DNA from 2 places in the Streptomyces roseirectus genome. Region 2 is predicted to be linked to the other one. Evidence: riboswitches for the same ligand, from Rfam matches in the RefSeq annotation. Region 2 holds a riboswitch; the other holds the start of a gene.
The links. Region 2 has a riboswitch for glycine ahead of gcvP (aminomethyl-transferring glycine dehydrogenase). Riboswitches for the same ligand answer to the same signal wherever they lie in the genome.

Region 1: it holds a riboswitch for glycine, as region 2 does, so the genes downstream of both, gcvT (glycine cleavage system aminomethyltransferase GcvT) here and gcvP (aminomethyl-transferring glycine dehydrogenase) in region 2, are expected to answer to the same signal.

The regions. Positions count from the first base shown of each region.
Region 1 covers NZ_CP060828.1:2,866,097-2,869,497, forward strand. The annotation lists gene IAG44_RS11705 (enhanced serine sensitivity protein SseB) at 1-79, opposite strand, end outside; gene IAG44_RS11710 (AAA family ATPase) at 150-818, opposite strand; glycine riboswitch at 1,005-1,104, shown strand; glycine riboswitch at 1,105-1,212, shown strand; gene gcvT (glycine cleavage system aminomethyltransferase GcvT) at 1,274-2,392, shown strand; gene gcvH (glycine cleavage system protein GcvH) at 2,449-2,826, shown strand; gene glyA (serine hydroxymethyltransferase) at 2,839-3,401, shown strand, end outside.
Region 2 covers NZ_CP060828.1:7,810,789-7,814,189, forward strand. The annotation lists gene IAG44_RS33685 (DNA polymerase IV) at 1-1,021, shown strand, start outside; gene IAG44_RS33690 (PRC-barrel domain-containing protein) at 1,066-1,440, opposite strand; glycine riboswitch at 1,563-1,656, shown strand; gene gcvP (aminomethyl-transferring glycine dehydrogenase) at 1,831-3,401, shown strand, end outside.

The DNA of each region.
Region 1 (3,401 bases), 4.9 Mb from region 2:
CGTTGCCCGGCCAGCCGCCGTGGGGATAGGGGTGTGCGGGGGCCGGGAAGTCGGTCGGGAGGTCCGCCGGGAAGTCCATCTCTGTCTACCGCCTGCTGGGAACCGCTGTTGGAGAGGAGAGTTTAAGGGGGCGCGGGCCGGCCCGGTGGTCAGCCGGTGAACGCGATCCTGCGCAGCACGTCCACCGCCTGGCGGTCCATGAGCACCGCCGCCCCGCAGCCGTCCGGCAGGTTGCCCTTCTCCACCGAGCGGATCAGGCGGGACGCCGCGTGCCGGTGGCGCAGGAACGCGTACTTCGACACACCCCTCCCCCGCTCGCGCTGGCCCTGGAGCGCCGTGTCCGGGGTGACGTCCAGCAGCAGCAGGTGGAGCGTGCCGCCCCGGCGGCGGGCCGCGCGGGCGAGCCAGGAGCGGACCCAGGACTGGGTGCCGCAGTCGTGGACGACGACGCCCTCGCCGGAGCGCAGCGCCCGCCACAGGCCCGCGTAGTGGGCGACGCGGACGAGGGGGCGGTAGACGGCGTACGGGAGGTACGCCGGCGTCCGCTCGTCCCAGCGGTCGCGGGTGTCCTGGGAGTCGACGCGGGTGCCGTGGACGGCGCGGCGCATCAGCGTGGACTTGCCGCTGCCGGGCAGGCCCGTGACGACGACGAGGTCGCGGGGGCCGAAGAGGAGGGCGTGGGGGCTGTGGCCCGCGCGGTCGCGCAGGTCGCGGACGACCGGTGCGGGGCGGTCGGCGCACGACTCCCTGGCCGGGGCGCCGGGCTGTGCGGGCAGGGTGAGCGCCGAGGTCGTCGCGTACGCCGTGGTCCTGTTCACCGTGATCGTCCTCCCCTTGGGGCCACACCTTTCAGGTACGGGTCTCCCCATAGACAGTAAAGAGAAGGTAATGGAATCTGTCTCCCGATTTCATGCGCGTACGGGTACAGGCCGGTTACAGATGCGGCCTGCCGCGGGGTGGGGTTCACGTGCGATGATGGCCGCGCCAACTGCATACCGGCCGTTTGAATCCGCGCGGGAGAGTCCTCAGCAGCCGTTTCGCTGGGGCGCCGAAGGAGCAAGTCCCTCCCTTGAATCTCTCAGGCACCGTTACCGCGCGGGCGAGGCACATCTGAAAAGCGGGCCGCCTGCGGTGGCCCCACCCAAGGTGCAAGCCGTGTTCCCCGTCCGGGTCATGGCGAACCTCTCAGGTTCCGATGACAGATGGGGAGGATCTTCCCGTTCCGTACGGGGAGCCCTTTCCTCGCCCGTCACTCCTGGGAGACGACCGTCCGATGACCAGCAGTTCCCCGCGCCGTACGGCGCTCGACGCCCTGCACCGCTCACTCGGCGCGACGATGACCGACTTCGCCGGCTGGGACATGCCGCTGCGCTACGGCTCCGAGCGGGACGAGCACACCGCGGTCCGCACGAAGGCCGGCCTGTTCGACCTCTCGCACATGGGTGAGATCACCGTCACCGGCCCGCAGGCCGCCGCGCTGCTGAATCACGCGCTGGTCGGCGACCTCGCGGCCGTCGGCGTGGGCCGGGCCCGCTACACGATGATCTGCCGGGCCGACGGCGGCATCCTGGACGACCTGATCGTCTACCGGCTCGCCGAGACCGAGTTCATGGTCGTCGCCAACGCCTCGAACGCGCAGGTCGTGCTGGACGCGCTGACCGAGCGGGCCGCCGGGTTCGACGCCCTCGTGCGCGACGACCGGGACGCGTACGCGCTGATCGCCGTCCAGGGGCCGGAGGCGGCCGGGATCGTCGGCGCGCTGACGGACGCCGACCTCAAGGGGCTCAAGTACTACGCCGGGCTGCCGGGGACCGTCGCCGGGGTGCGGGCGCTGATCGCGCGCACCGGGTACACGGGCGAGGACGGGTTCGAGCTGTTCGTGGCGCCGTCGGACGCCGTGGCGCTGTGGGAGGCGCTGTCCGCCGAGGGCGCGGACGCGGGCCTCGTGCCCTGCGGGCTCTCCTGCCGGGACACGCTGCGTCTGGAGGCGGGCATGCCGCTGTACGGGCACGAGCTGTCGACGGACCTGACGCCCTTCGACGCCGGGCTCGGGCGGGTCGTGAAGTTCGCCAAGGAGGGCGACTTCGTGGGGCGCGCGGCGCTGGCCGAGGCCGCCGAGCTGGCCGCACAGCAGCCGCCGCGGGTGCTGGTCGGGCTGGTCGCCGAGGGGCGGCGGGTGCCGCGCGCCGGGTACGCGGTCGTCGCGGACGGCGCGGTGATCGGCGAGGTGACGTCCGGGGCGCCCTCCCCCACGCTGGGCAAGCCGATCGCGATGGCGTACGTCGACGCGGCGCACTCCGCGCCGGGGACGGCCGGGGTCGGGGTGGACATCCGGGGCAGCCACGAGCCGTACGAGGTCGTGGCTCTGCCGTTCTACCAGCGCCAGAAGTGACCCTTCCGTAGCTCTCTATTCATCAGCACTCCCCCGCGTACAGGAGAATTCAGGCCATGAGCAACCCCCAGAACCTGCGCTACAGCAAGGAACACGAGTGGATCTCGGCCGCCGAGGACGGCGTCTCGACGGTCGGGATCACCGAGCACGCGGCGAACGCCCTCGGCGACGTCGTCTTCGTCCAGCTTCCGGCGGTCGGTGACGCCGTGACCGCGGGCGAGTCCTGCGGCGAGCTGGAGTCGACGAAGTCGGTGAGCGAGCTGTACGCGCCGGTCTCCGGTGAGATCACCGCCGTCAACCCGGACGTCGTCGAGGACCCGTCGCTGGTCAACTCCGAGCCGTTCGAGGGCGGTTGGCTGTTCAAGGTGCGGGTCGCCGGTGAGCCGGGCGAGCTGCTGTCCGCCGATGAGTACACCGCTTACACCGCCGGCTGAGGAGTCGTCCCCATGTCTGTCCTGAACACGTCCCTGCACGAGCTGGACCCCGAGGTCGCCGCCGCCGTCGACGCGGAGCTGAACCGGCAGCAGTCGACGCTGGAGATGATCGCGTCGGAGAACTTCGCTCCGCTCGCGGTCATGGAGGCGCAGGGGTCCGTTCTCACGAACAAGTACGCCGAGGGGTATCCGGGGCGCCGGTACTACGGCGGGTGTGAGCACGTCGACGTCGCCGAGCAGATCGCCATCGACCGGGTCAAGGAGCTGTTCGGCGCGGAGTACGCGAACGTCCAGCCGCACTCGGGGGCGTCCGCGAACCAGGCCGCGCTGTTCGCGCTGGCGCAGCCCGGGGACACGATCCTGGGGCTCGACCTCGCGCACGGGGGGCACCTCACGCACGGGATGCGGCTGAACTTCTCCGGCAAACAGTTCAATGTCGTCGCCTACCACGTGTCCCCCGAGACCGGTCTGGTGGACATGGCCGAGCTGGAGCGGCTGGCCATCGAGCACCGGCCGAAGGTGATCATCGCCGGGTGGTCCGCGTACCCGCGTGAGCTGGACTTCGCGGCGTTCCG
Region 2 (3,401 bases):
GGCGGCTTGGGACCGGGCGTCGGCCGAGGCGACGGGCAGCAGGCTGCGGGCGGACATACGGGCGGTCACGGGGCTGACCGGGTCGGTGGGGCTCGCCGCGTCCAAGATGCTCGCGAAGATCGCCTCCGAACGCGCCAAGCCGGACGGCCTGGTCCTGATCGAGCCGGGCACCGAGCGGGCGCTGCTCGGGCCGATGACGGTGCGCACGCTCCCCGGGGTCGGGCCGGCCACCGGGGACCACCTGCGGCGGGCCGGGATCACCACGGTCGACGAGATCGTCGAGGCCGGTGAGGACGAACTCGTCCGGCTGCTCGGCAAGGCGCACGGACACGGGCTGTACGCGATGGCGCTGGCGCGCGACGAGCGGCCCGTGGTGGCCGAGCGGGAGACCAAGTCGGTGTCCGTGGAGGACACCTACGACGTCGACATCCATGACCGGCTGCGGGTCGGGTTCGAGGTGCGGCGGCTCGCGGACCGGTGTGTGAGCCGGCTGCGGGCGGCCGGGCTGTCGGGGCGGACGATCGTGCTGAAGGTGCGGCGCTACGACTTCTCGACGCTGACCCGGTCCGAGACGCTGCGCGGGCCCACGGACGACCCCGCGGTGGTGCGGGAGGCGGCGGCGCGGCTGCTGGAGTCCGTGGACACCACGGGCGGGGTGCGGCTGCTGGGCGTCGGTGTGTCGGGGCTGGCGGACTTCACGCAGGAGGACCTGTTCGCGCAGGCCGCGGAGGAGATACGGGACGAGGAGGAGGTCGTGGAGGCGCCCGGGGAGGAGCCGGCCGACGTGGTGCCCGCCGAGCACCGGTGGCGGCCGGGGCAGGACGTGCGGCACGCCGAGTTCGGGCACGGGTGGGTGCAGGGCAGCGGGGTCGGGCGGGTGACCGTACGGTTCGAGACACCGGCGGACACCGTGCCGGGGCGGGTGCGGACGTTCCGGGTGGACGATGCCGGACTGGAGCCGGCGGAGGCGCTGCCGCTGGTGCCGGGGGAGGCGTGTGTCCAGGGCCTGTGCGGTACGTGAGCCTGAGAGATTCCGGAGCCTGGGCCTGGGGCGGGGGCTGGTGTTCAGGGGGTCGGGTCGTCGCCCGCGATGGTGCCGAAGTCGCGGTCCTCCGGTGGGGTGGGGGCGACGGTGTCCATGCCGTAGTGGTGGTAGAGCTGGAGTTCCTGGGCGGGGGAGAGGTGGCGGCCGACGCCGAAGTCGGGGGCGTCCTTGATGAGGGCGCGGTCGTAGGGGACGTGGAGGGTGCCTTCGACGAGTTCGCTGGTCTCCAGGGGGACGAAGGCGTCGCGGGTGAAGATGCCGGTCCTTATCGCGGCCCACTCGGGGACGCCGGTCGCGTCGTCGAGGTAGACCTCGTCGATCGTGCCGATCTTCGCGCCGTTGCGGTCGTACGCCTTGCGGCCGATCAGGTGGCGCGGATCGATGTCGGTCTGCACGGGCCCTCCAGTGGTCGCAAGTCGGCTGAGATTCGTCGTAAGGACTACAAAAGAACAGAACTGGTCGCGGGGCCACTCGAAGAAGGCGCCGTTGACCTCGCTGGTAGGCTGGAAATGGCTGTCGACCCTGTGCGGGAGAGTCCTCCGGAACATCGGGGGCGCCGAAGGAGCAACTCCTCCCCGGAATCTCTCAGGCTCACGTACCGCATGGACGAGGTCACTCTGGAAAGCAGAGCGGGTGTCGACGGCGTCCGCTCTCACCGACGGTGAAAGCCGGGCGCTCTCGGGCGGCCGGTGAAGCTCTCAGGTTGAGATGACAGAGGGGGAGGCCGTCCGGGCACCCCACAGCCGTGGTGCCCCCGAAGGTCGTCTTGGACCAGGAGGCCCCCCATGACAGCCCCCCGTACGCCGCTCCACGTCCTGGAACAGGGCGTTCCCTTCGAACAGCGCCATATCGGGCCCGACCGGGAGGCCCAGGACAAGATGCTCGCGCAGGTCGGCTACGGCTCGCTGGACGAGCTGACCGCCGCCGCCGTGCCGGACGCCATCAAGAACGTCGCCGCGCTCGCGCTGCCCGGGGCGCGGACCGAGGCCGAGGTGCTGGCCGAGCTGCGGGAGCTGGCCGGCCGCAACCAGGTGCTCGGATCGATGATCGGGCTCGGGTACCACGGGACGTTCACGCCGCCCGTGATCCTGCGCAACGTGATGGAGAACCCGGCCTGGTACACCGCGTACACGCCGTACCAGCCGGAGATCTCTCAAGGGCGGCTCGAAGCGCTGCTCAACTTCCAGACGATGGTGGCCGACCTGACCGGGCTGCCGACGTCCGGGGCCTCGCTGCTCGACGAGGGCACCGCCGCCGCCGAGGCGATGGCGCTGTCGCTGCGGATGGGCAAGAACAAGAAGGGGCTCTTCCTCGTCGACGCGGACGCGCTCCCGCAGACCGTCGCCGTGATCCGGACGCGGGCCGAGCCGACGGGTGTCGAGGTCGTCGTCGCCGATCTCGGCGAGGGGATTCCGGCCGAGGTCGCCGGGCGGGAGATCAACGGGGTGCTGGTCCAGTACCCGGGCGCCTCCGGCGTCGTCCGCGATCTCAAGCCGCTGATCGAACAGGCGCATGAGCTGGGCGCGTTGGTCACCGTGGCCGCCGATCTGCTCGCGTTGACGTTGCTGACGTCGCCCGGGGAGCTGGGGGCGGACATCGCCGTCGGGACCACGCAGCGGTTCGGGGTGCCGATGGGGTTCGGGGGGCCGCACGCCGGATACATGGCCGTGCACGAGAAGTTCGCGCGGAGTCTGCCCGGACGGCTCGTCGGGGTGTCCGTCGACGTGGACGGGAACCGGGCGTACCGGCTGGCGCTCCAGACGCGTGAGCAGCACATCCGGCGGGAGAAGGCGACCAGCAACATCTGTACGGCGCAGGTGCTGCTCGCGGTGATGGCCGGGATGTACGCCGTCTACCACGGGCCCGAGGGGCTGCGGCAGATCGCCTGGAAGACGCACCGGTACGCCACCGTCCTCGCGGAGGGGCTGCGCGGCGGGGGCGTCGAGATCGTCCACCGTTCCTACTTCGACACGGTGCTGGTGCGGGTGCCCGGGGACGCGGCTCGGGTTGTCGACGTCGCTCGGGACGGTGGGGTGAACCTGCGGCTCGTCGACGGTGACCATGTGTCCATCGCCTGCGACGAGACCACCACGCGGGAGCAACTGGCCGTCGTGTGGCGGGCGTTCGGGGTCGACGGGGACGTGGACGCGCTCGACGCGGGCGCCGGGGAGGTGCTGGGCGACGAGGTGCTGCGGCGGGACGAGATCCTGACGCACCCCGTGTTCCACCAGCACCGGTCCGAGACCGCGATGCTGCGGTACCTGCGCAAGCTCGCCGACCGGGACTACGCGCTCGACCGGGGGATGATTCCGCTCGGGTCGTGCACGATGAAGCTCAACGCGACGACCGAGATGGA